Regions from separate parts of the Micromonospora sp. RL09-050-HVF-A genome, predicted to be linked through region 3. Evidence: riboswitches for the same ligand, from Rfam matches in the RefSeq annotation. Region 3 holds a riboswitch; each other region holds the start of a gene.
What was found. Region 3 has a riboswitch for cyclic di-AMP ahead of J7462_RS29895 (C39 family peptidase). Riboswitches for the same ligand answer to the same signal wherever they lie in the genome.
Positions count from the first base shown of each region.

Region 1: linked by a shared signal. The riboswitch ahead of J7462_RS22570 (hypothetical protein) and the one ahead of J7462_RS29895 (C39 family peptidase) in region 3 are both predicted to bind cyclic di-AMP.
Region 2: linked by a shared signal. The riboswitch ahead of J7462_RS12090 (hypothetical protein) and the one ahead of J7462_RS29895 (C39 family peptidase) in region 3 are both predicted to bind cyclic di-AMP.

Region 1 is NZ_JAGKQP010000002.1:5,080,086-5,089,843, reverse strand. It holds gene J7462_RS22575 (YibE/F family protein) at 147-1,490, shown strand; cyclic di-AMP (ydaO/yuaA leader) riboswitch at 1,657-1,788, shown strand; gene J7462_RS22570 (hypothetical protein) at 1,792-2,817, shown strand; gene J7462_RS22565 (carbonic anhydrase) at 2,883-3,617, opposite strand; gene J7462_RS22560 (helix-turn-helix domain-containing protein) at 3,829-4,179, shown strand; gene J7462_RS22555 (lipocalin family protein) at 4,427-5,029, opposite strand; gene J7462_RS22550 (hypothetical protein) at 5,270-5,644, shown strand; gene J7462_RS22545 (hypothetical protein) at 5,797-6,594, shown strand; gene J7462_RS22540 (YkvA family protein) at 6,673-7,032, shown strand; gene J7462_RS22535 (TIGR03618 family F420-dependent PPOX class oxidoreductase) at 7,087-7,512, shown strand; gene J7462_RS22530 (hemerythrin domain-containing protein) at 7,731-8,333, shown strand; gene J7462_RS22525 (ferredoxin) at 8,386-8,616, opposite strand; gene J7462_RS22520 (cytochrome P450) at 8,635-9,758, opposite strand, start outside.
Region 2 is NZ_JAGKQP010000002.1:2,821,487-2,831,244, forward strand. It holds gene J7462_RS12060 (DUF3145 domain-containing protein) at 1-363, opposite strand, end outside; gene J7462_RS12065 (hypothetical protein) at 721-1,050, shown strand; gene J7462_RS12070 (carbonic anhydrase) at 1,428-1,997, opposite strand; partial or broken gene J7462_RS12075 (alpha/beta fold hydrolase) at 2,423-3,313, shown strand; gene J7462_RS12080 (AAA family ATPase) at 3,647-5,764, shown strand; gene J7462_RS12085 (cation diffusion facilitator family transporter) at 5,959-6,873, shown strand; cyclic di-AMP (ydaO/yuaA leader) riboswitch at 7,106-7,237, shown strand; gene J7462_RS12090 (hypothetical protein) at 7,241-8,302, shown strand; gene J7462_RS12095 (SRPBCC family protein) at 8,433-8,900, opposite strand; gene J7462_RS12100 (STAS domain-containing protein) at 8,999-9,361, opposite strand; gene J7462_RS12105 (hypothetical protein) at 9,695-9,758, shown strand, end outside.
Region 3 is NZ_JAGKQP010000002.1:6,820,004-6,829,761, forward strand. It holds gene J7462_RS29870 (glycosyltransferase) at 1-373, opposite strand, end outside; gene J7462_RS29875 (polysaccharide pyruvyl transferase family protein) at 463-1,788, opposite strand; gene J7462_RS29880 (acyltransferase) at 1,975-3,285, shown strand; gene J7462_RS29885 (hypothetical protein) at 3,384-3,830, shown strand; gene J7462_RS29890 (hypothetical protein) at 3,957-4,718, shown strand; cyclic di-AMP (ydaO/yuaA leader) riboswitch at 5,087-5,231, shown strand; gene J7462_RS29895 (C39 family peptidase) at 5,458-6,354, shown strand; partial or broken gene J7462_RS29900 (CDP-glycerol glycerophosphotransferase family protein) at 6,587-8,275, opposite strand; gene J7462_RS29905 (bifunctional cytidylyltransferase/SDR family oxidoreductase) at 8,300-9,758, opposite strand, start outside.

The DNA of each region.
Region 1 (9,758 bases), 1.7 Mb from region 3:
CAGCGGTGGCGGGGCCTGCCACCAGCACGTGAACCGCGCGGCCCGACCTGGTGCTGGCTACCATCGTCCGACGACCCGCCGCCCGTGGATGAACCGGCTGGCCGGCTGACACGTATCCCGTCCCGGATCGTTGGGAGTACTCGCACATGGGCGCCGACCACACCCGTCCCGCTCCGTCCACCCCACCCCGGGTGCGGCGGATCCTCGTCATGACGGTGGTGCCGCTCATCGTCGTCACGGTGATCGCCACGCTGCTGCTCTGGCCGGGGGAGACCCCGAAGATCGACCAGGGCGAGCAGGTGCCCCGCTACCACGGCACGGTGACCCGGGTGGTGACCGAGCCGTGCCCGCCCGCCCCGCAGACCCCCGACGGCCCGTCGGGGGCGGCCGACGGGCCGTGCGGGACGGTGACGGTCACCGTCGGGCAGGGCCCGGACAGTGGTGAGCAGGTCGAGACGCCGGTCCCGTCGGGGCCGGGGGCACCGACGGTGGCGGTCGGCGACGAGGTGGTGCTGGTCGCGTTGGCCGACCCCACCGACCCGTCGGTGAGCAGCTACCACATCGCCGAGCACCAGCGGGGCATGCCGCTGCTCTGGCTGGTCGCCCTGTTCGCGGCGGCGATCGTCGCGTTCGGCCGGCTGCGCGGGCTGGCCGCCCTGGCCGGCCTCGGGGCGAGCTTCGCCATCCTGTTGACCTTCGTGGTGCCGGGCATCTCCGCCGGGGGCGCACCGCTGCCGATCGCGGTCACCGGCGCCGCGCTGATCATGTTCGTGGTGCTGTACCTGACCCACGGGGTCACCGCGCAGACCTCGGTGGCGGTGCTCGGCACGCTGGGCAGCCTGGTGCTGACCGGCGTCCTGGGCACGCTGGCCACCGCCGCCACCCATCTGACCGGGTACGGCAGCGAGGAGGCCACCACGCTGTCGATGTACCAGCGCGACGTGGACCTGCACGGACTGCTGCTGGCCGGGATCATCATCGGTTCGCTGGGCGTCCTGGACGACGTCACGGTCACCCAGTCGGCCACCGTCACCGAGCTGGCGCACGCCAATCCGGGGCTGTCCCGGTTGCAGCTCTACCGGGCGGCGACCCGGGTCGGGCGGGCGCACATCGCGTCCACGGTCAACACGATCGTGCTGGCGTACGCGGGGGCCTCGTTGCCGTTGCTGCTCCTGCTCACCGCCGACAGCCGGCCGGTGAGCCAGATCCTGACCAGCGAGTTCCTGGCCCAGGAGATCGTCCGCAGCGCGGTGGCGACCCTGGGGCTGGTGGCGGCGGTGCCGCTGACCACCGGATTGGCCGCGCTCGTCGTCACCGCCGGGCGCGGTCCCGCCGACGCCGACGCGACCGGACCGACGCCCACCCCACGCCCCGCCCCCGACCGTGCCGAGGCGCTGGCGGCGCTGAGCGGCCCCCGGCACGGCGAACCGTCCACCCCGGCCCCCGCACGGTGGCCAGACCCGGAAAGGAGCACGGACACCGCATGGTGACACTGCGCTGTGTGACCGGAGGTGAGGTCGCGGCTGTCGGTCGCGTCACTGATTACCCCTCGCTATCGGGAAAATACGCATTTTGCCGGGTTGTGACCGTAGATCCCCGGTACGACTCTCGGGTAACCTCGCTGCCGGTCACCGCCGAAGGCGCCCACCGGAGCCAGCGGTGCCACCGCCCAATCGCCGTACGGCGAGCCGGGGAACCGAGCACCTGGGGTGAATCCGCGCCAGCGGTAGGGGCCACTTCCGTCCCGAACCCGTCAGCTAACCCGGTCGGCGGTCGACGGAAGGGACAACTGTGACGGCACCCCTACGCCACTGGTGGACTCCGGTGGTGGCCGTGCTCGCCGCCCTGGCGCTGGTCGCCGGGCCCGCCGCCTCCCCCGCGGCGGCAGCACCCAACGCGCCCACCCCCTCGGGGCACGAGGAGGACGAGGAGCCGAAGCTGCTCACCGACGTCATCGAGGCGACGAACCGGGAGTATTCGGCAGCGAAGAACCGGCTGGAGAAGTCCAAGAAGCGCCAACTCGAGTACGCCATCGAGGTGGAGAAGGCGGAGCAGGAGCTGGCGGCGTTGGCTCCGCAGGTCAACGAGATCGCGGCCCAGTCGTACCGGACGGGTCGGGTCGGCGCGGTCGCGGCGCTGCTGGAGAGCAACGCCCCGGACACCTTCGTCCGGCGGGCCGCCGCCCTGGACGAGCTGAACATGGTCAACGCCGGCAAGCTGGCCGAGGTCAACAAGGTCAAGAAGCGTGCCGAGCAGGCCAAGCTCGCCGTCGACACCGAGGTCCGTGAGCAGCAGAAGCAGACCAACCTGATGGCCAAGAAGAAGACCGAGGCCGACAAGGCGCTCGCCCTGGTCGGCGGTCGGGGCTTCACCGGTGGCCTGGTCGACGCCACCTCGCCGGTCGCCCGGATCGCCCCGGGCCAGACGGCCGACGGCGACTGGCGCGGCGAGTCGTGCAGCGAGAACGACCCCACCACGTCCGGCTGCATCACCCCGCGCACGCTGCACATGTACAAGGAGGTCAAGCGGGCCGGCTTCAACCGGTTCGTCGGCTGCTACCGCCCCGGCGGGCCGTGGGAGCACCCCAAGGGCAAGGCGTGCGACTGGTCGTTGCAGAAGAGCGGCTTCAGCCCGTGGCACAACAACGACACCCGGATGTACGGCAACAACCTCGCCGCGTTCCTGATCCGCAACTCGGACCGGTTGGGCATCTACTACGTGATCTGGAACCGGCAGATCTGGTTCCCGGCCAACGGCTGGAGTTCGTACTCCGGGCCCTCCAACCACACCGACCACGTCCACGTGTCATTGCTGTAGCCGGCCCTCACCAGCACGAAGGCCGCCCGGCTGAGCCGGGCGGCCTTCGTCGTGCGTGGTACGCCTCAGCCGGGGACGGCCGCGGGCTCGCCGGTCGGCACGGCGTCGACACCCGTCGGCACGGCCGGCCCGGGTACGACGGCAGCGGCCGCCGCGGTGGTGGGCGCAGCCGCCCGGGTGGCGGGAGCGGCGGCCTCGTGGGCCGGCGCGACCTGGCGGACCTCACCGGCGGCGAGGCGGTAGGACATGCCGACCACCGCGCACCGCCCGGCGGCCACCTCGGCGGCGATCACCGGGGAGTTGCCGAGCAGCACCTCGACGGTCTGCGCGATGTGGATGTCGACGATCCCGTCGATGTCGTGCACTCCCTGCTGGTCGGCGCGACGCAGGCTCGGCCCGACGGCGGCGACCACCGAGTAGAGGTGCCCCGGGGGCTGGGTGCCGGTACGGGCCGCCTCCCGGGCCGCCTGCACCGCCCCGCAGGAGTCGTGCCCGAGGACCACCACCAGCGGGGTGCCGAGGATCGTCACCGCGTACTCGACGCTGCCGAGCACCTCCGGCCCGGCGGTGTGCCCGGCGGTCCGGACCACGAAGAGGTCACCCAGACCCCGGTCAAAGATGATCTCGGCGGCCAGCCGGGAGTCGGAGCAGCCGACGATGACGGCGAAGGGATGCTGGCCGTCGGCGACGGCGGCCCGGTGGCTGGCACCCTGGTTGGGGTGGTGGGGCTCCCCGGCGACGAAACGCCGGTTGCCCGCCTGTAGTTCGGCCAGCGCCTGGGTCGGAGTGATCGGGGCCATTGCCTCACCTCGGTCCGGAATCGCACCTGGTCACGCCGGCCGGCGGCGACGACGGCCGTGTTCCCACGGTCACACGCAGCGAAAGGTACGTCAAGATTTCGTGATCCACGTTTCAGGCTTTGGTCGCCACGATGTCGACCAGGGGTCGAGGCCCACGGTCGACCCGGCGGCCGACGGCGGGCCTCCCAGGTACGGGCCATACGATGACGTCATGGCGACGACGACGGGCGGCACCGGGAGCACCCGGAACTGGACGTTCCTCACCAACCACGGTCACGTGCTGCTCGCCATCGCCCGCAACCCCACCGCCCGGCTGCGGGACGTCGCCGAGGAGGTCGGGGTGACCGAGCGGGCCGCCCAGGCCATCGTGGCGGACCTGGAGACCGGTGGCTACCTGCGGCGTACCCGGGTCGGCCGACGCAACGAGTACACGATCGACCCGAGCGGTCACTTCCGGCACCCCGCCGAGGCCGACCGCCAGGTCGGTGCCCTGCTCGCCCTCTTCACCCCCACCACGCCGACTCAGGCGTCGGGGCCCACGGCCCACCCGACCGACGCCTGAGGCATCAGCCCACCTGCCCGCCCGAACCCGGCGGCGACAGCCCGGGCGACCACGCCCCAGGCGGCAGCCCAGGTGACCGGTGCCGAGTCGACGGCCCACCCCCGGTGCGTGCGTGGGCGGGCCGTCGGGCGTCCGGTGCTTCATCCGGGCCACGGCGCGGTGGCGGCACCCAGACCGCGCCCCCAGGCCGGGACGGCTCAGCAGAACCGGCCCGGGGACGGCTCGACAGAACCGGCCCGGGGACGGCTCAGCAGAAGCTGCCGGCCCGCGCGCCGCCGTCCTGCCGGGTGGTACGGAGGTCGCAGAGGTCGTAGCCGTTGGCGGTGAGCGCCGCCTTCGCCGCCGTCGTCTGCGCCCCGGTCAGCGCCGGCTCCCGGGACAGGACGAAGCCGGTGCTGCGGTCCGGGTCACCGACGACCGCCCAGCGGTAGTCGGGGTCGAGCCCGATCACCACGTAGTTCGGCCCACCCAGGTAGAGCCACCGGCTGCCGAGCTTGAGGAACGACACGGTCAACGCCGAGTCGGCCGGCGGGTTCTCGCTGCGGGCCCGACCGGTGACCGCACTGGTGGTGCCGACGATGGTCTGGCAGGTGTTGCGGACCCCGACGGTGCCGTCGGGCTGGACGTCGTACCGGGCCTTGACGTTCTTGAAGCACTGGATCTCGAAGATCGCCGGGATGGCCGCGACCTGGTACCAGTCGCCCGCGTACCGCTCGACGTCGACGTCGGCGACCGGGGTGAGTGGCCCGGTGTCGACGGCGGTCGGCGCGGCCTGCGCGGGTACGGCGGTGGCCAGCACCGTCGCGGTGGCGACGGCGACGGCCGCGGCGACCTGACGACGTACTCCCATGGTGTCTCCTCCGGTCTGTTCGGTCCCGGCGCGGCAGGATGTCGCGCCGCCGGCCAATTGCCCGGACCGACCGGACGGAAACTGTCGGCATTCTCATCGCCGTCGATGCATCCGGGAGCAGGTCAGCGCGCGTATCCCTGCTGGGAACGGTCCGTCCACAGGGCACACCGTGGCCCGGGTCACTGGCCCGATCGGGTCGCCGACGCTGCGCGCACGGCCGGGTGGGGATAGGTTGGACGGGTGATCCGCCCAGCTTCCACCCGGCCCGTCTGGGTGTCGAGGCTGCGCGACCTGACCCGGTTGGCGGTCACCGCCCTGGTGCTCACCGTCGGCCTCGGCGGGCTGTTCGCCGCCACCGGCGGCCCGGCCGCCGCTGCCGCCCAGCCGCTCGTGGTGACCTCGCGGGTGGCCGAGCTACCCGCCGTCACCTGCGCCGGTGACGACGCGTCCACCGAGACCCGTCCCGGTGCCGGGCGACCCGCCCACGGGCCCAGCCGGCCGCTGCCGGCCGGATCCGCCGACGAGCCCACGGTCCGGCCCGCCGCCCGGGTGGACGTGGCGACGCCGGACCCGGCCCGGGACGCCACCGGCCGGCGCGGCCCGCCCCGGCACTGAGCGGCGCGGCCCTCCTGGTCCCCGTCCCCGACCGCGCCCCGGTCCGAGGTGGGCCGGCCGGATCCGGTCCGTTGAGGACACGCCGCCCGTAGCTCCCGCCCCGACCGGGCCCCCGTCCGTCCACATCGTTGTTCCACCGTGAGGTGCTGGTGATGCAGACCGTCTTCTCCGCCGTCCTGCCCGACGTCCCCGCCGCCGCCGGAATCTGGCTGATCCTGCTCGCCGTCGCGGCCGTCGCCGTCGCGGCCCTGGTCGTCCGTCCCGACCGGTTCCGGCTGGCGGTGGCCCGCCGGTTCCGCGACGCCGCCCTGCCCGACGATCGGGAGCGCACCGAACAGGACCGGGAGCACACCCGGTACGCCGAGGAGGTCGCCGTGGCGGCCGACCGGGCGGGCACCACCGCGAGCCGGCTGCGGGCCGAGTGGCTGGCCACCCAGGACGAGGTCGAGTCGGCCTGGACGGCCCTGGAGTCGGCCGAGGCGCACCTGCGTCGGCTCGCCGCCGCCGCGGCCATGCCGCTGCCGCACACCGGGCAGACCCCGGCCGAGTACGCCGACCGGGAGCGCTGGCTGCACCGGGCCGCCGAGGAGGCACACCGCCGGGGCGAGCTGTCGGACGCGCAACTCGACGACGCCCTCGCCCACCGAGCCGGCTGGGACCCGCGCCGGCACCCCGTGGAGCAGGAACTGGTGCTGCGCCGCGCCACCCGGGACCACCTGGCCGCCCGGCACCGGGCGGCGGTCGCCCGGGAACAGGCGGCGTGGCGGGCTGCCGACCTGGCCGGGGCGGCGGCGCGCAGCCTGCGGGACGAGGCGTTCGCCGCGCGGGAGCGCCGGCCGGAGCGGGCCGAGTCGGTGCTGCCGATGGCGGACAGCCCGCGCCCGTCGGTCGAAACCACCCGGGAGAACCCCACCGTGGCACGCGGCCGGGCCGCTGTCGCCGCCTACTGACCCGACCGCGACCGGTCGGCCCGTCGGGTCGGCGACGGAATCCGGCGCGACGGGCCGGGCTGGGCTAGCGTTGCGGGCATGTCCCGGGAGATGTGGGCGCTCGTGGTCGTCGGCGGCATCCTGGCGCTGGCGACGCTGGTCGGCGCGGTCCTGCTGGCGGTACGGGTCATCCGCACCCGACGGCTGCTCGGCACGCTGGGCGTGGGCGGCAAGGTGGCCTTCTACGGCGCGCTCATCTACACGGTCCTGCCGGTCGACGTGTTGCCCGACCCGATCTACCTGGACGACATGGGTGTGCTGGCCGGTGCGCTGATCTACCTGGGTCGCCTGGCCCAACGCCGTCGGGCCGCCGGGCCGCCGCTGCCCGGCCGACCTGGTGCCCTGTCCGACGCCTCATCCTCCCCGCCCGGCCAGGGTCGGGCCGGGCCGGGCGGATGATGTCATGATCGGGGCTGAACCGGGGCGACGCCCCGCACGGGACGGGAAACGGACATGGCCGGCAGACACCAGTTGGACCCGCACGACGAGCGGGTCCTCACCTTCTGCCGGGAGCGGCACCTGGCCACGCTGACCACCCCACGTCCCGACGGCACGCCGCACGTCGTACCGGTCGGGTTGACCTACGACGCGACGGCCGGGCTGGCCCGGGTGATCACCTCCGGTGGTTCGGCCAAGGCCCGGTACGTCGCCGCCGCCGGATCGGCCGGCGTCCCGGTGGCGGCCTGCCACCTCGACGGCCGTTGGTGGCTGACCGTCGAGGGTCGGGCGGTGCTGCGCACGGACCCCGACGCGGTGGCCGAGGCGGAGCGCCGGTACGCGGAGCGCTACCGCCAGCCGCGCCCGAACCCGGAGCGGGTCGTCATCGAGATCACCGTGACCCGGCTGCTGGGTTCCCTCCCGCCCCTCCCGTCCGACTAGGACCGATCCACCGACTGTGCGCCGGGACGGCCCCGCGCGGCAACACCGGCAGCGGGCGTCCGTCGCCCGGCCTGAGGTCGGCCCCGGGGTGCGTCCCCGGCGGGTCGGCCCGGGAAGTCGGGACCGGCAGCTCATCGACGGTGATGGTTCGGGTGTCCGGTGGTGGGTACAGGCCCCGCCAGGAGCCGATCCGCCCGCAACCGGTAAGGGGCACCGAGATGAGCAACGCACAGGCCACCACGGGTCAGGATGTCGTGGACGTCCTGACCGCCGACCACCACGAGATCGAGACGATCTTCGTGGAGCTGGAGAGCCGACAGGGCAGTGCCGAGCACCGTCGCCGGCTGGCCGACGTGATGATCGCCGAGTTGGTCCGGCACGCGGTCGCCGAGGAGATGTACGTCTACCCGACCGCCCGCCGGGCGTTGCCCGACGGCGACCAGCTCGCCGAATACGAGATCGCCGAGCACGCCGTGGCCGAACGGACGCTGAAGGAGCTGGAGCCGCTGGACCCGTCCGACGCCCGCTTCGAGCCGCTGATCAGCCACCTGACGAAGAGCATCCGGCACCACGTGAAAGAGGAGGAGGCTGAGCTCTTTCCCCGGCTGCGGGCCGCCGTCGCCCACGAGGAGCTGGTCGAACTGGCCGACCGGGTTCAGGCGGCGAAGGGACACCTGCCGACCCGCCCGCACCCCGGTGCCCCGGACCATCCACCGGCGAACCGGCTGCTCAATCCCGGTGCCGGCCTGGTCGACCGGATCAGGGACGCGCTGAGCGGGCGGCCCACCACCAGGGCGGAGCTGCACGACCAGCAGGGTTGAGCGGGGGTGGTGGCCGTCTCCGGGTACCCTGCCGGGGCCGGCCACCACCCGCTCAGGCGCCCGGGGCGATCCGGCTGTCGTCGGCCGCGTCGGACACCACGATCGCCTCCATCGGGCAGGACTCGGCGGCATCCAGCACCGCGTCCGCCGGATCGATCCGTTCGGCCAGCGGCCGGGACAATCCGTCGACCAGCACGAAGTGGGCCGGGGCGTAGCCCGCGCAGATTCCTGCCCCGATGCACCGGGTCGGGTCCACGTGCACCCGCCAGCCGTGCTCCCCCATCTGTCCTCCGTCCTTCCGTCACCAGGTGACGGGCAACGCCGTCAGGCCCCGGACCAGCAGGCCGCTCTTCCAGGTCAGTGCCGACTCGGGCACCGCCAACCGCAGGCCCGGGGTACGGGCCAGCAGGGTCTCCAGGACCACCTGGAGTTCCATCCGGGCCAGTTGGGCCCCGATGCAGTGGTGCGGGCCGTGCCCGAAGGCGAGGTGCGGGTTCACCTTTCGGTCGAGGTCCAGCCGGTCGGCGTCGGGGAAGACGCTCTCGTCCCGGTTGGCCGAGGGGATGGAGACCAGCACCGGTTCACCGGCCCGGACCAGCACCCCACCGAGTTCGACGTCCTCCAGGGCGTACCGGGCGAACGCGGCGGTGGCACCGAGTGGGATGAAGCGCAGCAGTTCCTCCACGGCGGACGGCACCAGGGCCGGTTCGGCGCACAGCCGCTGCCAGACGTCCGGCTCGGTGAGCAGGACGTAGACCAGGTTGGGGATCTGGGTCACGGTGGTCTCGTGGCCGGCGGCCAGCAGGCCCGCCGCCAGGCGTACCATCTCGTCCTCGGTGAGTCGGTCGGCGTTGTCGTCGCGGGCCCGGACCATCGCCCCGATCAGGTCGTCGGTGGGGGTCACCCGCCGCTGGGCGATCAGCCCCGCCATGTACGACAGCAGGTTGTCGATGTAGCTCTGCGCCACCTCCGGTCGCAGGGACGTGGTCGACACGATCGCCTCCGACCAGGTGTGGAAACGGTCCTGGTCACTGACCGGCACGCCCAGCAGATCGCAGATGACCCGGATCGGCAGCGGGGTCGCGACATGGCTGACCAGATCGGCCGGCGACCCTGCGGCGATCATCCCGGCCACCAGGTCCTCGGCCAGTTCCCGGGTCCGCGGGCGGAGTTCCTCGACCCGTCGGGCGGTGAACGCCTTCGCCGCCAACCGGCGCAGCCGGCTGTGCTCGGGCGGGTCCATCCCGAGGATGCCGGCCTCCCGCTGGTAGGGGCTGCTGCGCGGCTCGTCCCGCCCGACGGCGGCGGCCCGGCTGAACCGGAGGTCACCCAGCACGGCTCGTACGTCCGCGTGCCGGGTGGCCAGCCAGGCCGGCTCACCGAACGGGAGTTGGACCCGGATCAGCGGTTCGTCGCGGCGCAGCC
Region 2 (9,758 bases), 4.0 Mb from region 3:
CGACGCCATGATGCTGCGCAGCCGGTCCTCGCCGAGCTGAATGTCGCCGGCCGCGCCCACCGCGGCCCGGAACAGGCCCCGGCCGGGCACGTGCATGAAACGCTCGCCGTCCGCGCCGGTGCTGGGTTCCTCGGTCACCTCGAAACGGATCATGGGCCACTGCCTGAGGGCAGCAGCCAGCTCGGCACCCGTCCCCGGCCGGCCGGTCCATCCGCACTCGGCCCGGCGGGCGCCGGGATCGACGGGCTGGGCCGTCCAGTGCAGGTTGACCGGCGCGGCAAGGACGCGCGCGATCGCCCACTCGACGTGTGAGCACACGGCGAGCGGGGTCGAGTGGACGTATACGACGCCACGCGTTGGCACGGTGACCTCCCGGAGAGCGAGGTGCGTCTTCCCCTACGACCTCGACCACCCGAGTGGCTGTTGCCACACATGATGACTCCTGTGACGGATGGTGCGCCAGGGAATCGGAAAATTCGCCGGCGGGAAATACCCGGACCGGTGACCCGGTTGTGCTCTCCGACGGCACGGTGAGCTGCCAGGCACCGTGGTCGTGTATATTTCTCTGGGCGGTTCTGCGCCGTCGCACCACTTCGCGGGCCGACGATCCAACCGGGCGTTCGATGACCCACCTGGGCGTTCGACGATCCGACCGGGCGTCACCCGCTACAGCCCCCGGACGATCCCCGTCCTCCCGTACGTCTTGCAAGGAGCATCTCCGTGGCAGGCAACACCTCTAAGACCGCGCGCGCGTCAGTCCGGGCCGGCCAGGCTGGCCAGGGTGGCGCCCTCAGCGTGCTGGGCGAGTTCAAGTACCTCATCCCGCTCAACGGCGGCAAGCACGCCTACGTGCGGAACCTGACCAACGGCAAGACCGCGCACCTGCGTACCGACTCCGACGCCTTCGTCGAGGAGATCCGGACGCTGGCCACCGCCGGCCACGCCGCCAAGATCCGCGCCGAGATCAACAACCTCGCCGCCACCCACCCGGACCACGGCTGGGACAAGACCGAGAAGCGTCTCGTCGAGGCCGGCGTCTTCGAGGGCTGAGCCCTCACCGAGCACATCTGGAACCGCCCGTCGGGTCACCCCGGCGGGCGGTTCCTTTTTCTCGTCCCCTCACCATCACGGCGGGATCATCCTCATCCCGCCATGACGATCGCGCTGCGCCAGGATCGCGCTGCGCCATGATCGCGCTGTGGTGATCGCGCTCGATCCAGGTTGTAGTGGCCTCCTGCGTGATGGAAGGGACTACAACCTGGATCGAGCGCGATCATGGGCGCAGCACGCGGTCCTTGGGGCAGCACGCGGTCCCCGGACAGCATGCGATCATGCGCAGCATGCTGCCTCCCGGGCAGCAGAGCGGGACAGCACGGCGGCGGGGCGGAGCAGCACGGCGGCGGGGTGGGGTAGCGCGGGGACGGGAGTCAGGGGTCGAGCAGGGTGACCTCGCCGGTGTCCAGGGCGTACAGGGCACCGACGACGTCGACATCGCCCGTGCCGACCGGGCCGGCCAGCAGGTCGTCGGTGCGTAACGCCCGCACCGTACGCCGTACGTGCCGGCGGACCGCCAGGGGGTGGACTGCCGGGTGGTGCGCGCCCACCTCGACCACCGCCGGGGCGATCCGGTCGACGAGGTATCCCAGGTCACCGCCGGGCCGCTGCCCCGTGCGCAGGCTCTGCACGGTCGAGGCGACCGCCCCGCACCGCTCGTGTCCGAGCACCATCACCAGCGTCACCCCGAGCTGGTCCACCACGTACTCGATCGAGCCTCGTACGGCCCGGTCCAGCACGTGCCCTCCGGTGCGGATCACGCAGATCGAGCCGAAGGTCTGATCGAAGATCGCCTCCAGCGGCACCCGCGAGTCGATGCAGCCGAGCAGCACCGCGTAGGGCTGCTGGTCGCCGGAGGCGACGGCTGCGGCGGCGGTGACGTCGTGGCCGTGGATCGGTCGGCCGCTGACGAAGCGCCGGTTGCCGGCGAGCAGCTCTGCCACCGCCGCCCGGGGCGGACGGACGGACCGGGGCGGCCCGCCAGGCCCCACAGGTCCCACAGGCCCCGCAGGTCCCGACCCGACGGCACCCGCGGATGCCACGGGAGACGACCCGACAACGCCCGCACGTGCCACCGGAGACAGCCTGACAACGCCCGCAGGTTCCGCAGGTCCCGCAGGAGACGACCCGACGGCACCCACGGATGCCACCGGAGACGACCCGACAGCGCCCACGGGGGCCGTTCGGGGAGGCCGGGCAGCTCCGGCGGGCGAACGGTGCATGTCTCCAGACTGGCCGTCGGGGCGGCCCCGCGCGGGGCGGTCGGGAATCTTCTCTCCACCACGGTTGGCGTGGTCTGATGTCGGGTAGCCGGTGTTACCGCCGGGTCACACCGGTGAATGTGTCCCGGTGGCCTGGGGAGGTGGCGATGCCGGATCAGCGGGAGTTGCGGCTACCCGACGAGGTACGACTGCATGTCGAGGTGAGTGGCCCGGCCGATGCCGAGGTCACCGTGGTCCTGCTGCACGGCTGGACGCTGGATGGTCGGGCCTGGCACAAGCAGCTCGCCGACCTGCGCAGCCGGTTCGGCGACCGGGTGCGGGTGGTCGCCTACGACGCCCGGGGGCACGGCCGGTCCAGCTGCATGGCGCTGCGCACGGCGACCCTGGCCCAGCTCGGCGACGACCTGGCAGCGGTGCTGGACGAAGTGGCCCCGGCCGGGCCGGTGGTGCTGGTCGGGCACTCGATGGGCGGGATGACGGTGATGGAGTACGCCCACCGGCATCCGGCCCACTTCGCCGCCCGTACGGCCGGGCTGGTCTTCGTCTCCACCACCGCCGAGGGGCACACCCACACGGTGTACGGTCTGTCGCCGCGGATCGCCCGGCTGATCCGACTCGCCGAGACCACCGGGGCGGGGGTGCTGGCCCGGTGCGGCTCGTGGCGGCCACCTCGTCCGCTGCTGCGCGCCCTCGCGCCGAGCATCCGGTGGATGCTCTTCGGTGACCGGTGCTCCGGCTCCGACATCCGCCTGGTCACCTCGGCGGTGGCCCGCGCGTCGCTGCGCTCGATCGGTGGTTTCCGCGCCTCGATCGGTGCCCAGCACCGGCTGGCCACCCTGGCCGCGTTGGCGCACCTGCCGGCGGCGGCACTGGTCGGTGACCGGGACCGGTTGACCCCGCCGCCGTGCGCGGAGTCGATCGCGGCGGCGCTGCCGGCCACCGAGCTGACCGTCTGCCCGGGTGCCGGGCACATGCTGATGATGGAACGCCCGGACGAGGTGAACGCCGCCCTCGCCGGGGTGCTGCACCGGGTGTTGACCGCCGGCCGGCGAGCCGGGCGCGACCCTGCGGACCAGGTCACGGCCGCTGCGCCGCCGCCGCCCGGTCCTCGCCGGCCCGCCGTCGTCCCGGCGAGGACCGGGCCGACCGGCTGAACCGCCGGGCGGCACGCGGTTCCCCGCCCCCGGCCACGTCCACCCACTTCCCCGGTCGGTCCGGGACGGGGAAGGACCACCGGCCGGGGGCCCCGTGGAGGTGGTGGAGGTCGCCGGACGGGTATCGCCCCGACGCGGGGTGGGTGGGTGCCCGTACCCTCATTCCGCCTGGCATGCACCCGTGCCCGGCGTCGCCGTCGCACAGGAGCCGGTACGTTGACCGACCAGACCACCCTGGAACAGGAGATCGCCGCCGAACAACGGCATCTCGACCGGGTGTATGCCCGGCTCGCCGAGCTGCGTCGCGCGGCGGCCCGCGCCGAGCGGGACGGCTACCGGATGGCCGGGGTCGGCACCTTCGGTGCGCTGGTGGAGCGGGACGCCATGGTGTTCCACGCCGCCCAGCGGCGGCACCTGTTGGACGCTGAGCACGAGGGGCTGGTCTTCGGCCGGCTGGACCTGCGCGACCGGCAGGTGCTGCACGTCGGACGGCTCGGGGTGCGCGGTGACGACGCCGAGACGCTGGTGGTCGACTGGCGGGCCCCGGCCGCCGCCGCCTTCTACCGGGCCACTCCGGCGGAGCCGCTGGGCGTGGTGCGGCGGCGCACGATCAGCTCGTCGGACGAGAAGGTCACCCGGATCGAGGACGACCTGCTCGACCCGGAGGCCGCCCCGCCGGACATGCCGGTGGTGGGTGACGGGGCGCTGCTGGCGACCCTGTCCCGGGCGACCGGTCGGGGGATGCGGGACATCATCGCGACCATCCAGCGGGAGCAGGACGAGGCGATCCGCTCCCCCGGTTCGGGGGTCACCATCGTCTCCGGTGGGCCGGGCACCGGGAAGACGGCGGTGGCCCTGCACCGGGCGGCGTACCTGCTCTATGCCGACCGCAGCCGGTACGGTGGCGGCGGCATCCTGGTGGTGGGCCCGTCGGCGGTCTTCGTGGAGTACATCGCCTCAGTGCTGCCGTCGTTGGGTGAGGAGACCGCCACCCTGCACTCGCTGGGGTCGCTGTTCCCCGGCATGTCGGCGACCCGTACGGACGGGCCCGAGGTGGCGGCGGTGAAGGGTTCGCTGCGGATGCGTCGGGTGTTGGAGCGGGCGGCCCGGGACGCGGTGCCGGACGGCCCGCAGGAGCTGCGGCTGCTCTACCGGGGGACGCTGCTGCGGTTGGAGCGGCGTGAGCTGGACGGCATCCGGGACCGGGCGTTGCACCGGGGGGCCCGCCGTAACGAGGTGCGCCGGGTCGGCTTCGACGGGGTGCTCGCCGCGCTCTACGCGCAGGCCCGTCGGTCGGCCGTCAGCGGGCTGCCCGAGCAGCGTGCCTTCGAGGACGAGATCATCGAGCGGCCGGAGTTCCGGGAGTTCCTCAAGGCGTGGTGGCCCCGGCTGCATCCGCGGCACGTGCTGGGCTGGCTGGCCCGCCCGGACCGGCTGCACCGGTACGCGGCCGGCATCCTCTCCCGGGCGGAGATCGGATTGCTCGTCGCGGCGTACCGGTCGTTGGACGTCGAGGGGCTGACGGTGGCCGACATCGCCCTCCTGGACGAGTTGGACGCCCTGCTGGGCCGGCCGGTGCGGCCGAAGAAGGCGAACCGGGACCCGTTCCAGCTGGCCGGCGGTGTGCGGGAGCTGAGCACGTTCGGTGAGCGGCAGCGCGCGGCCCGGGCGGCGGCCCGGGAACGGCCCGAGGACTACCGGGACTACGCGCACGTGGTGGTGGACGAGTCGCAGGACGTCTCGCCGATGCAGTGGCGGATGGTCGGCCGGCGTGGTCGGCTCGCCTCCTGGACGGTGGTGGGTGATCCGGCGCAGACCGCCTGGACGGGCGACCAGCAGGAGTTGGACCGGGCCCGGGACCAGGCGCTGGGCCGGCGGCGGCGGCACCGGTTCACGCTCTCCACCAACTACCGCAACTCGGCGGAGATCTTCGCGGTGGCGGCGGCGGAGATCCGCCGGCTCTATCCCGACCTGGAGTTGCCGAGTGCGGTGCGGTCCACCGGGGTGGAGCCGGTGGCGCTGCACGTGCCGGCGGCGGAGCTGGCCCCGGCGACGGTGGACGCGGTGGACGCGGTGCTGGCCGAGGTGGCCGGGACGGTCGGCGTGATCACGCCGGTGCCGCGCCGCGACGAGGTCGCCGGCTGGTTGGGCGACCGGGGCGGGGCGCGGCTTCAGGTGGTGACGAGTCTCCAGGCCAAGGGCATGGAGTACGACGGGGTGGTGCTGGTCTGCCCCGGGGAGATCCGGGCCGATCCGGGCTCGGGGGTACGGACGCTCTACGTCGCGTTGTCCCGGGCCACCCAGCGCCTCACCACCATCGACCCCACCGGCTGAGCCACCGGCCCCGATCGGCCCGGCCCCTGGTCGAGGGCCACACCGAACGCTTCTGGGTCGTCGGCGACCCCGCTGTCGTGCTGGGTCGACGGCCCCTGCTGTCGCTCCTGGCCGAAGGCCCGGCTGTCACTTGCATACATAGCGATGTGAGCATAGATTGGATCGGGTCCGCAGCGGCGACGGAAGGTGTGGACGTGGGCGCAGGTCATGACCACAGTGCGACGGTCAGTAACGCCGCACACCGGCACCGCGGTCGGCTCTGGGCGGCTTTCGGACTGCTCGCCGTGTTCATGGTGGTCGAGGCGGTGGCCGCGTTCGGCACCGGCTCACTGGCCCTGCTCTCCGACGCCGGCCACATGTTCACCGACGTCCTCGGCATCGGGATGGCCCTGGCGGCGATCACCGCCACCCGGCGGGCCACGCAGGACCCGCAGCGCACCTTCGGCCTCTACCGGCTGGAGGTGCTCGCCGCGCTGGCCAACGCCGTCCTGCTCAGCGGGGTGGCGATCTACGTGCTGATCGAGGCGGTCCGCCGCTTCGGCGAGCCACCCGAGGTGCTGGCCGGCCCGATGCTGGTGGTGGCGGTGCTCGGCCTGCTCGCCAACCTCGTCGCGTTCGGCCTGCTGCGCGAGGGGGCCAAGGAGAGCATCAACCTGCGCGGGGCGTACCTGGAGGTGGTCGGCGACCTGCTCGGCTCCCTCGGCGTGATCGCGGCGGCGCTGCTGATCGCCGGCACCGGCTGGTGGTGGGCCGACCCGGTGGTCGCCGTGGCGATCGGCGTGTTCATCCTGCCCCGCACCTGGCGGCTCGGGCGGGCGGCGGTGCGCATCCTGGTGCAGGCCGCCCCGGAGCATCTCCCGGTGACCGCCGTACACGACCGGTTGACCGCCGTGCCCGGCGTCGCCGAGGTGCACGACCTGCACGTCTGGACGCTCACCTCCGGCATGGACGTCGCCTCGGCCCACCTCACCCTGGCCGGCGACGCCGAGGCCGGCACCGTGCTCGCCGCCGCCCGTGGTGCCCTGCGGGAGGACTTCCACATCGAGCACGCCACTCTTCAGATCGAGCCCCGAGCGACCCCCGGAGCATGCGGCCCGACCCACTGGTGACCCCGACTGCCGCCCTGCGGCCGGGCCGCCGCCCTGCCACCCGGCCGCCGTCTCGTGCCCGGTGGTCGGGCCCACTCTCCGGGAATCGCGCTGTAGATCAACGGCAATTTGCGCCGTTCACACCTTTTGGCAGTATTCACTCTCGTACCCTCAGTCACGAGGTAGGCAGCTGTCCCACGCGTACCGGTAGGCTCGGCTCCGGCCACCGCCAGGCGGCGCCCACCGGCGCCGGCAGTGGCCGCCGCCTAATCGCCCACCAGGGCGAACCGGGGAACCACGTTCCTGGGGTGCATCCGCGTCAGCGGTAGGGATCTTCCGTCCCGAACCCGTCAGCTAACCCGGTCGGCGGCTGACGGAAGGACATCACATGCACGTACGCACCACCACGCGACTACTGGCCGCAGTCGTCACGGCGCTCGCCCTGGGCGTGTCGTCCGCGCCGTTCAGCCCGGCCGTCGCCGCGCCCACCACCCGCCTCGCCGCCCCCGGCGACGACGAGGAGGGCGGCACCCCGGCCCTGCGCGACCAGCTCGACGCGGCCAGCAAGGGGTGGCTCGACGCGAAGACCGCCCTCGAGCGCTCCACCCGACGTCAGCAGGAGTTGGACGGCCAGCTCAAGGCCATCGAGGCCCAGCTGGTCACGCAGACCGGCAAGGTCGGCGAGATCGCCGGAGCGGCCTACCGCACCGGCCGCCTCGGGCCGATGTCCGCCCTGCTCAACAGCAACAGCCCCGGTGGCTTCATGGACCGCGCGTCGGCGTTGGAGACGGTCGCGGCCCGGGAGGACCAGGAACTGCGCAAGATGATCGAGACCCGGGACCAGGCCGCCCGGACCCGGGCCGCCGTCAGTCGGGAGATCACCGAGCAGCGCAAGCAGGTCGCCACCATGGGCAAGCGGAAGGATCAGGCCGAACGCGCGCTGGCCGTGGCCGCCGCCGACAAGCCGGCCCCCACCTCCTCCAACGACTCCGGCAGTTCGGAGGGCACGTCCAGCAGCAACGCCAAGGGGGCGCCCCGTAACTCCGACGGTTCCTGGCCGTCCGAGTCGTGCAGCGTCAACGACCCGACCCCGGCCAACGGCTGCATCACCCCGCGTACCCTCAACGCCCTCCAGCAGGCCAAGGCGGCCGGTTTCACCCGGTACGTCTCCTGCCACCGTCCCAGTGGTTCCGGTGAACACCCCAAGGGCCGCGCGTGCGACTTCGCCGCGCAGAAGAACGGCTTCGGCGGGGTGGCCAGCGGCGGCGACCGGACGTACGGCAACAACCTCGCCGCCTACTTCATCCGTAACGCCGACCGGCTCGGCGTGCTCTACGTGATCTGGTTCAAGCGGATCTGGCTGCCGAGCAGCGGCTGGAAGGCGTACAGCGGGGGCAACGGCGACCCGTCCAGCGACCACACCAACCACGTGCACCTGTCGATGTACTGAGCTGGCCCGGTGGCCCGTCCACGACGGGCCACCGGAACACCGCCGACAGCCAACCGGAAGACCGCCCGACGGGCCACCGGAACACCGCCCGACCGCAGGGTCGGGCCCGGTGTCGCAGGTCGGCCCCAGGTCAGCCGGCGGCAGACGGGTCGCCGGCCCGGCCGTCCAGCACCGCGCCGAGCCGGCTGGCCAGCCCGAGGTGAGCGGCGCGGGCCTGCCGGAAGGCGTACCCGAACAACGGTGCCGGCGCGGCGAGGGTGATCTCCACGTCGATCCGCAGCAGGTCACCCTCCGTCCGCAGCCGGGTGTGGTTGCGGACCGTGGTGCCCGGCTGCTGTCGGGCCACCGTCACGATCTCGTCGTCGCCGACCTGCAGGACATCCGCCTGATAGGTGACGGGAAACCGCAGCGGCCCCAACTCCAGCCGATCGGTGATCGCATAGCTGGCCAGGGCGCCCGGCCGGGCGGGCAACCGCCGCACCCGGACGATCAGGGGATGCAGTTCCTCCTGCCGGGACAGGTCGCTCAGCAAGGCCACCGCGTCCGCCTGTGCGCAGCGCGCCTGCACCGTGTAGCTGAAGCTCTCCCGCCGGACCACCGGGCCTCCTGACCGTCGTCGGTCGCACGATCGTGCCGCACCCGGGACGGACTGGCAACGTCCCAGGCCAGCGGGCTCAGGCGGGGCCGGTGGTGCGGTCAGGCGCCCGGCAGCACCTCGGGGGTGGCGGCACCGGCGAAGTATGGCTCCGGAGCGCCGAAGAGACCGAGCAGACCGGTGACCCAGAGCTGCCGGTGCACGAACCGGCTCGGTTCGGTGACGATCAACTTGACCCCACTGACCTCGGCGGTCTGGAACCCGGCGACCATCGCGCTGATCCCGACGGAGTCGATGAAGGTGACCAGTCGCATGTTGAGCTCGATCCGGGCGGGCCGGCCCTTGGCCAGCACCTCGGCGATCGCCTCACGTACCTCGTAGGCGGTGTCGACGTCGATCTCGCCACGAGGGGCGATCTCGATGACACCGGCCGGCAGGACCGACTTCACGATCGACAGGCTCACGCGAGCACCTCCACTCGCCCGTCCCCGGGCGCCTCATCAGTACGCGGGCCGCGACCGAGAGTATTCCTCCGACGGCCTCGGTCGCCACCCCTCGGGATGAGCAATTCGCGGATCCGGACGGACCGGGCCGTCCTTTCCCGCACCGTTGCTGGTCCTGTTCTCTCCGACGAACGGCTCAGCTGGGCCGTTCCAACCGTCCCAGAGTAGCGGTCCGGGTCCACTCCGAGCCGGATGCGGAGGGTCGGGCGAGCCCCGTCCGGCCTCCCGGCGCTGGTTGTGCCCGGTGCCTAGCCTGGGCGAGAGATGGGTCACCACGATCGAGGAGACGGATCGATGCTCAAGAGACTGCTCGGCCTGGCCGGCGTCGGCGCACTGCTCGCTCTCGTGCTCGCCTGCG
Region 3 (9,758 bases):
CGTCGGGGCGGTGCGCCCGGAGCCGGTCCAGCACCGCCGCGATGGTGCCCGGCGGCAACCAGTCGTCGCTGTCGACGAACCAGACGTACTCCCCGGTGGCCACGTCCAGGCCGGCGTTGCGGGCGGGACCCAACCCGACGTTGCGGGTCAGGTGCATCGTGCGTACGCCCGGATGCTCGGCCGCGTACGCGCGCAGCAGCTCACCGCACCGGTCCGGCGAGGCGTCGTCGACCGCGACGATCTCGACCGCGCCCGCCGCGTCGGCCGGCACGTCCGTGCGCACCGAGTCGAGGCACTGGTGCAGGTACGCCTCCACCCCGTGGACGGGGACGACGACGCTGAGCAGCGGGGTGGGCGCGGGCTGGTTGACCACCCCGCCACCCTGGTGCACGGGTATGGACGGCCACGGAACGTGACGTATCCGGCGGAGATGGAGCTGCTGAACAGCGGCCGAGCGGCAGGTTAACGGTTCAGCATCCGCCGTACCGGTGCGCCGACCGCCCGCTTGACCCGGGCCCGCAGCCGCTGTTCCCGCAGCTCCCGCACGTCGTCGCCGAGCGCCGCGTTACGGTCGCGCAGCCACTGGATGCGGGCCAGCAGTTCCTCGGGCGAGGTGGCCCCGGCGGGCCGGACCGCCGGGGGGAACACCGTCTCGCGGACCTGCGCGTCGAACCGGGCCGCGCTGTCGCCGTCGTCGAACGCGTTGCCCAGGTCGTGCCGGGCGAGGAACGCGCGCAGCACCTCGTAGCGGGCCCGGTGCCCGGTGTTGAGGGCGGTGTAGTCGGCCTCGGCATAGAGCTGTGCGGCGTCCACGTCGGCCGGCACGTCCTTCATCAGCCGGTGCGGGATGTCGAAGTACCTGGCCAGTTCCAGGGTGCGCGAGTCGTGCGCGAACAGGTAGCCGGGGGTGCCGGAGACCAGCGCGGTGATGGTGCCGTGGATGCGGGTGCCGAACGCGAAGTCGAAACCGGCGAGATAGTCCATCCAGGTCCACGGGTCGAGGAACATCCGCACCTTGTCCTCGGTGAACAGCGGGTGCGAGGTGTGCACCGGGATGGCGCTGGTCTTGCCCCGGTCCTCGGGGGCGTCGCCGTAGAGCAGGGTGCCCAGCGTCTTGAGGTCCTGCGGGAGGTAGCGCAGGTTGGGGTAGCGGGCCTGGTGCGAGGTGATGATCTTCGCCATCGACTTGACGTACGGGGAGACGGTCAGCGCCACCCGGGCGTCGGGCGGCAGGGCCGGCGCGGACTTCTCCACCCGGAACCGGTCCCCGTGCAGGAACATCGACGGGCAGCCGATCACGTCGACGGCGGAGAAGCCCAGCGTGTTCAGGTACCGCGCGGTGATCTCCCCCCGCACACCGATGCTCGGCCCCCGCTCCAGCGCCGCCCGGACGAACCGGCTGACCACGTCGTCGATCGGACGCAGGTACTCCCGGTCTCCGGTGACGTCGGTCTGCACGCCGACCCCGAACACCACCACCGGGATCCGCAGCCGCTCGACCAGCTTCGTCATCAGCTCGATGCGGTGGGCGTAGCTGCGCCGGAACGCGTTGGCCAGCGGGATGACGTACACGTCGTACTGCTCGTTGATCCGGTCGGCGTCGCGCAGGTCGACCTTGAACTCGGTCGACGTGATCCGCGCGGTGGAGGTGCGCAGCAACTTGTGCGCGGCGTGACTGAAGACCAGGTTGCCGTTGTTCTCCCCGATCCAGTTCCCCTCGTACGCCTCCTCCGGGCCGCGTACGTCGAACGGGTCCTTCTTGGCCCGCATCAGGATCCGCTGGTGCACACTCTGCTCCGTTCCTCGTTCGCCGGGCGTGCCTGCGACGGGCCGCGCCGGTCCGCCCCATGGGCGCGCGCCGACACCGACGGGTCCCGCGATGTTAGGGCAGTGGAGGGATTTCGTACACCTTCCGCACATCCGCACCACCCCGGCGCGTCACCCGCGGTGGGGTGTGCCGGTAGGGTGCCCCGGGTGACCAGCGTGCCCACCCCCGCGTCCCCGGCGCTGAACCGGCTGCCGTCGCTGACCGGGCTGCGGTGGATCGCCGCCATGCTGGTCTTCGGCTACCACGTCGGCACCATGCGGATCGTCACCCAGCCCGACGCCAGGGCGGTGGTCGACTGGCTGTTCACCCTGGGCCTGTCCGGGGTGCAGTTCTTCTTCATCCTCAGTGGCTTCGTGCTGGTCTGGTCGACCCGCGACGGCGATCGGCGGCGGGACTTCTGGCGTCGGCGGCTCGCCAAGATCTATCCCAACCACGTGCTGACCTGGGCGGCGGCGCTGCTGGTGATGTGGTGGTTCGCCGACCCGGTGGTGCCGCGCGCCGCCCTGGAGAATCTCTTCCTCGTCCAGGCGTGGGACCCCACCCCCGGCTACTTCTACAGCATCAACAACGTGAGCTGGTCGCTGTCCTGCGAGCTGTTCTTCTATCTCTGCCTGCCGCTGGTGCTGCCGGCGATCCGGCGGGCCCACTCCGGCGTGCTCTGGGCCGTGGTGGTGGCGGTGCCGCTGGTCATCCTGGCGCTCTGGCCCGGTCAGCAACTGCTCCCCGAGGGCAGCAACTGGTGGTTCACCCAGGTCTTCCCGCTGGTCCGCTCCACCGAGTTCTGGCTGGGCGTCGCCGCCGCCGAGCTGCTGCGCCGGGGCCACTGGCGGGGGCCCGGCCTGCCGCTGGCCAGCCTGCTGTTCGTGGTCGTCTGGGTGGCGGCGCACTGGATTCCGGCCGAGATGTGGGCGGCGCTGCTGTCGGTGGCGTACATCCTGGTCATCCCGGCGGCGGCCCGCGCGGACGTGCAGGGCCGCTGGTCACCGTGGCGGCACCGCACCCTCATCTGGCTCGGTGAGGTGTCGTTCGCCTTCTACCTGGTGCACGTGCTGGTGATGATGACGGTGCTGCGGCTCACCGGGCACTGGGGTGTGGGGCTGCCCGGCTGGTCGGGGCCACTGGCCGTGCTCGGTTTCCTGGTGCTGAACCTGGCGTTGGCCGCCGCCCTGCACCGCTTCGTGGAGACGCCGATGATGCGCCGGCTCGCTCCCCGCCGCCGTACCCCACCCGTGCCGGCCGCCCCCGACGCCGCCCGCGGTGCCGCTGTCCCCGACGCCGCTGTTCCCGACGCCGTTGTCGGTGGTGGGGCGCCGGCCGGCGTCGCCGCCGCCGGTGGGGTTCGGCCGGACGACGCGGCCGGCAGCGGCGGTGTCACCGTGCCGGGGCCGCGGGCTGCCGGCGACGGGCGGCGTGCCGGACTCCCCGTCGAGTACGTCGGACCGCGCGACCCGCACTGACCACCCCGCCCGGCCGTCCGGACCAGGTCCACGGTGGTGGGCGCGGCGACACGCCCGGCGGTGCTGCGGGTCGGTCACCCCGGCGGTAACGTGGACATATGCTCCCGGCCGCACTCACCAGTCCGCTGTGGTGGGTCGCCCGCTGGTGGTCCCGGCTGCTGACCGGCCTGGCCGTCGCGATCGCGTTCGCCGTCGCCGGCCCGTCGCTGCCCGGCCCGGCGTCGTTCGACCCGGGGCCGGCGGCAGCCGCCCTGCCGGTCGACGCGTCGCTGTCCTTGCACGCGGCCGGAGCCCCGGCCACCCCGACCGGCATCCGCAGCGGTGGGCAGGAGGCCGACCCGGCCGGCGTCGCCGCAGATCGGGCCGTCGCCGTGGTGCTCGCCGTGCCGGCAGCGGACCGGGCCGCCGTGGTGCTGGCCGTGCCGACGGCAGACCGGGTCGACGCCGTCGTGCCGGCCGGCGTCGCACGGAGCGCCCCGCCCCCGGCGCTGCCGGCCGGTCGAACACCCGTCGCCACCGCCCCCCGGGCACCCCCGGCGGGCTGACCGCCCACGCGGGGGCCGACCCACCCGCGACCGCCTCCGCCACGCACCACACCCGCACCGTCCGGCCGGATGTTCCCGCCGCCGGTACGGCCTCCTCTTCCGCATCCCGCCTGCGAGGTGTCGACCGTGAACACCGTGCTCTCCCAGTTCCTGATCGAGGTCCCGACCGCCACCGTGATCTGGTCCGCGCTGCTCGTCCTGGCGCTGACCGGGATCACCATCCTGGTGGCCCGGCCCGAGCGGGACCAACCGGCCGCCGCAGCCACTGCCGCCGCGCCGGCATCCGACGCCCCACCCCCCGTCGCCGACCTGCGTCGCTACGCGGAGGAGGTGGCCGTCGCCGCCTCCGGAGCCGCCCGGAGGGCCCGCCACCACCGCGTGGCCTGGCTGGCGGCCCACGACGCCCTGGAACGGGCCTGGCAGGCGTACGACGAGGCGGAGACGCTGGCCCGCCGGTTCACCGGTGCCCGGGCGCTGCCCAGCCCGCGTACTCCCCGCACGCCCGCCGAGTACGCCGGTCGGGAGCGGTGGCTGCACCAGGAGGCCGTGGCGGCGCACTGGCGGGGAGAGTTGTCGGTGGAGCGGCTGCGGGACGTCTTCGCGCACCGCGACGGTTGGGACCCGCGTCGGCACCCGGTCGAGCACGAGGTGATGCTGGCCCGCGCGGTCCGCGAGGACCGGCGTACGGCGTACCGGGCTGCGGTCGGGCGGGAACGGGCGGCGTGGCGGAACGCCGAACTGGCCGCCGAGGCGGCCCGGTCGCTGGCTGCCGAGGCACACGCGGCGGCGCAACGGTGGCGGCCGACCCGGGTCCCACTGCCCCGTCCGGCGACGTCCGCCACCCGCCCGGCCCCCGCCACCCGCTGGCGTCCGGCCCGGGTCGGCTGACCCGGCCGTCAGGTCGGCCGGCCGCTGGTTGGCGAAGCCGGACCGGTCGGCGGGTCGGCGGGTCGGCGGGACTGAATTGTTATCTGCGGGTTGTGGGTGCCGTCACTGCGGGTGGAAACCGGACACCTGGTCACAGTCGGTCACATCGACTGCGACGATCATCGGTGGTCGGTGCCCCGCCGTCCGGGTTTTCGCCTGGACGGGCCCGGGCGCTCCGACCGTCCCACGCGTGGCGGGTCAGTGCCCGAGTGCCCCGAAACTGACTCGTCCAGCCCATGTTTGTGCAGCTCAACGGGCTTGGCGAGGGGGGAAACCGGCCAGTAGTGTCGCTGCGGTCCGGTGCGGTTTCCGATCGCAAGAGGCGACGCCGTGCCGACCCGCTCAATCGTGCCAGTCACGAACCGGGGACCCACACGCACCACCTGGGGTGAATCTCCGGGCCACGGCCCGGGGTAGGGCGATCTTCCCGCCCGAATCCGTCAGCTAACCCGGTCGGCGGCAAAGGAAGGAGTTCCCTCCTCGTGCAGCATGACCCCACCCCCTCGGTAGTTCCTCCACCTCGGTGCCGGGGCACCGCCGGACCGTCGCGCCCGACGCGCTGACCCGGCTCTGTGCCCCGCCGCCCGGCCCCTGCCGGGCGAGCCGCCGATCCGCCCGGCCCCCCGTCGGGCGGTCCCTGCCGAACGAGCGGCGCAACACCCGATCCGCGCGTGGCGTGTCCGCCGCGTGCCGATGGGTTGTGCCCGCCGCCTCGCCCCGTGGAGGAACACCCTGTGAAGCACCACATGAAACGACAGCTCCGCCTACTGGGCACCCGACGCCCGTACCGGATGGTCGTCGGCTCGGCGGCGGTCCTCGTCCTGGCCGCCGGTGGCACCGCCCTGGCCGCCGGGGTCGACGACGCCCCGACCGACCAGCAGCGCGCCACCGCCGTGGCCGAGACCGCCCCCGCCTCGACGACGTCGCCAGCCGCGCCCAGGCCCGGGTCGCCGTCCCCGCCCCGACCAGCCCGTCGGCCACCCCCTCGGCCAGCCCGTCGGCGAGCGACGCCCCGTCGCCGCGCGTCACCCGGGCGAAGGCCAGGGCCACCGCCGACCCGGACCTGACCCGCAAGGCGGCCCCGAAGCCGCCGTCGTCGAAGGTCCTGCGCTACGACTACCAGGCCCAGACCACCTACTACTACTGCGGCCCGGCGGCGGTCCGCAACGCGCTCAGCGCGGCCGGCATCGAGCGCGGCCAGGACGACCTCGCCGCCCTGTTGGGCACCACCGAGATGGGCACCAACTCGGCCGAGGACACCACCCGGGTGCTCAACGCCGTGGTCAAGGGTGACCCGTACCGGACCAGGATGTTCGCCGGCACGCCGAGCGACGCGCAGATCGACCGGCTGCGGGCCGACGTGGTCACGGCGGTCGCCGACAAGCGGGCCGTGGTCGCGAACGTGGCCGGGGACGCCACCGACCTCGACGGCGGCTGGCACTCCTTCCCCGGCGGCCACTACATCGCCGCCGTGGGCTACCGGGACAACGGTCGTACCGTGCGGATCGCCGACTCGGCCGACCCGTCGCTGCCGGCCTACTGGGTCAGCGTGACCACCCTGGCGAACTGGATCGCCACCCGGGGCTACTCCGCCTGACCGAGCCACCCCACCCGCCCCGGCCGCCCGACCACGGGTGGCCGGGGCGGTTCGCTGTCCCCGGGTCGACCCGGCCGGCCGGACGAAGATCGTGCTCGAACATGGTTGTAGTGGCCTCCTGCGAGAAGGCCACTACAACATGGATCGAGCACGATCTTGCCGACGGAGGCGGGTGCGGGCGGAGGCGGGTGCGGGCGCGAGCGGGTGTGGGCGGAGGCGGGTGCGGGTCAGGCGTGGGGGGAGAGGGGGCGGCGGGGGCACGGGGGGTCGGCGGGGCCCAGCCCGGTTCCAGCTCGCGGCGGGCCGCGGCCAGAAAACCCTCGGCGTACGCGTCGGCGGGGAAGTCGCCCAGGTAACGGCGGCGGGTCTGCCAGCGGGCCGCCGCCAACGGGTCGGTGTCCAGCAGCCCGGTCAGCACCTCGTCCAGGTTGGCCATGTCCCGGCGCAGCACGTAACCGGAGCGGGCCAGCGGGAACCGGTCCAGGAACTCGTCGCCGTCGACGCCCAGGTCGGTCACCGCGTACGGCTTGCCGGAGTAGAGGTAGTCGGAGATGACCCCGGAGACGTCGGAGACCAGCGCGTCGGAGCGGTTGACGCACTCGGTCAGGCTCAGCTCGCGGCTGGCCGCCGCCCCCCACAGGTGCTGCCGGCCGGTGCGGGTCCGGTCGGCGGCGAGCAGTTCGGTGAGCCGGGCCAACTGCCGGGCCGAGGCCGGATTCTGCCCGGTGTACGGGTGGGCGCGCAGGATCACCGTGGCCCCCCGGTCGAGCAGCCGGCGCAGCAGCGGCTCGGCCACCGGCAGCGAGCAGTAGTTGGCGTCGGCGTGGTGGCCGGTCCAGGTGGGGGTGTAGAGCACGGTCGGGGCGGTCAGCGGGCGGGCCTCCCGGCGTACCTCGATGGCCTCGACCTGCGGGCGGCCGACCACGACGAACTTCTCGGCGGGGATCTCCACCCCGGCCCGCGCGTACCGCTCGATCGCCGCCGGACCGGCCACGAAGATCTTGTCGAAGATGGCCGAGACCGGGTTGGCGCTGGGGGCCTTGTCGCTGTCGCCGTGGTGCAGCTGCACGTGGGTGAGCTGGGTGAACCGGATGCAGTGACTGTTCTTCGCCCCGTGGTTGACATAGAACGCCACCCGCAGGCTGGGCACCAGCGCCTCGTCCATCGCCTTGAGGGTGGGGCAGTAGACCACCGGGGCGCTCGTCGCGGCGGCGATCGTGGGCAGGAACTCCGGCTCCCGCAGCAGCACCAGGAACGGCCGGCCGAGCCGCTCCAGGTAGGGCAGCCACATGGTGACCTGGTATTCCGAGCCGGGTGGGGCGGAGAAGTAGAGCAGGAACTCCGGCTGGTGCGCGCGCAGCGCCCGGGTCACCGGGCCGCCCCCGCCCGACGGCCGGAACCGCCGCCGGGCCAGGTCCAGGCCGACCGCACCGCAGCCGGCCGCGACCACCAGCACGACGACCAGCGCCAGCACGGCAGGCAGGGCGAACGCGGCGGCCACCGCCACCACGGCGAGCAGCCCCAGCAGTACGCCGCCGAGCCGGGCGGCGACCAGCGGGGTCCACGCCCGCACCGGCAGGTTCGCCGCCCGGATCTCCAGGTTGCCGGCATCGCGCAGCGGTCCCACCAGCAGCACCAGGCCCAGCAGCAGCAGCGCGGTGAGCGCCAGCACCGGGTCGAACCCGTCGTCGAGCCGGCGGGCGTAGCCGACCAGGATGCCGGCGGCCAGCAGCACCGTCTCGGCGACGATGTCGGCGTCGGGGCGGACCCGACGTTCGTAGCCGGCGGCGGCCAGCGCGGCCACCGCCAGGGCCAGGCCCCAACCGGTGGCCCCGGTGAACGCCACCACCAGGAAGGCGACCACGGCCAGGCCGGTGGTCAGGCACCGTGCGATCAGTTTCCTGACCAGCTCACCACGCATGTCGTACCGTCTCCGGGGGTCGGGTCAGCCGGCGTCGACGCCGCTGGGCAGCCGGTCCTGCTCGGCCGCGGTCGGCTGCGCCGGCACCGGGGCCGCCTCGCCGGGGGCCCGCCGGACGTCGATCACCTGACCGGTGAGGTCGGAGATCAGCACGTCGAGCGAGGACTGGGCGACCGTTTCGGCGGCCAGCAGGGTGTGCTCCGGCTCCTCACCGAACGCCTTGGTACGCATCGGGGTGGCGGTGCGCTCCGGGTTGATGCAGTTGACCCGGACGCCGTACTCGGCCCACTCGTCGGACAGCGCCTGGGTCAGGTTGACCAGCGCCGCCTTCGTCGAGGAGTAGAGCGCGTACTGGGCCCGGCCCCGGGTGTAGGAGCTGGACGTGTAGAGCAGCAGCTGACCCTTGGTCTGCTGGAGGTACGGCAGGGACTGCCGGGCGGCGATCACCGGGCCGACGAAGTTGACCTGGAGCACCCGGTCCATGGTCTCCTCGTCCATCTCGGCCAGCGCGCCCTTCTCCAGGATGCCGGCGGTGACCACCACGTGGTCGATCCGGCCGGTGGCCTCGAACGCGGTCTTCAGCGCGGCCTCGACGTCGCCGGTCTGCTCGACGTGGGTGCCGGTGCTGGAGCGGCTGAACGCGAAGACCTGCGCGCCGTAGCCCCGGGCCAGCTCGGCCAGGTCGTGCCCGATGCCGTAGCTGCCGCCGAAGATGACGATCGTGCGCCCGGCCAGCTCCTCGGTGTAGCTGCGGTGCGACAGCCGGGGGGCCTGGGCGGCGGCGAGCTGGAACAGCTTGTCGGCGAGGTGCACGTCGACCGGGTGGGTGACCTTGATGTTCTCGTCCGACCCGTCGATCACCTTGATCGGGGTGCCGGGCAGGTAACGCAGCACCACACCGCAGTCGTCGGTGGCGGCGAAGTCCGGGTCGCCCTCGGCCCGCCGGTACGCCTCCCGGATGGTGCCCGAGCGGAACGCCTGCGGGGTCTGCCCCCGGCGCAGCCGGGACCGGACCGGGATGTCGGTGATGCACTCGTCCTCGTCGACCTGGATGATCGTGTCGGCGGAGGGGATCGCCACGTCGACGGCGGAGTAACTCCACAGCGCGTTCACGCACTCGCGGACGATCCGGGCGCTGACCAGTGGGCGGACCGCGTCGTGGAAGAGGATGTTGACGTCGCCGTCGCCGACCGCGTCCAGGGCGGCCCGGGTGGTGGCGTTACGGGTCTCGCCGCCCTCGATGACCTTGCTGACCTTGCGGAAGCCGGCCTTGTCGACGATCTGCTGGGCGTCGGCGACGTGCCCGGTGGCCATCAGCACGATGATCTCGTCGATCTCCGGGGCGGCCTCGAAGACGGCCAGGGTGTGTTCGATGATCGGCTTGCCGGCGATCTTCAGCAACTGCTTCGGGATGCCCAGGCCGAGCCGGGTCCCGGTGCCTCCGGCCAGCACCACCGCCACCGTCCGCGAGGGCCGCCACGGT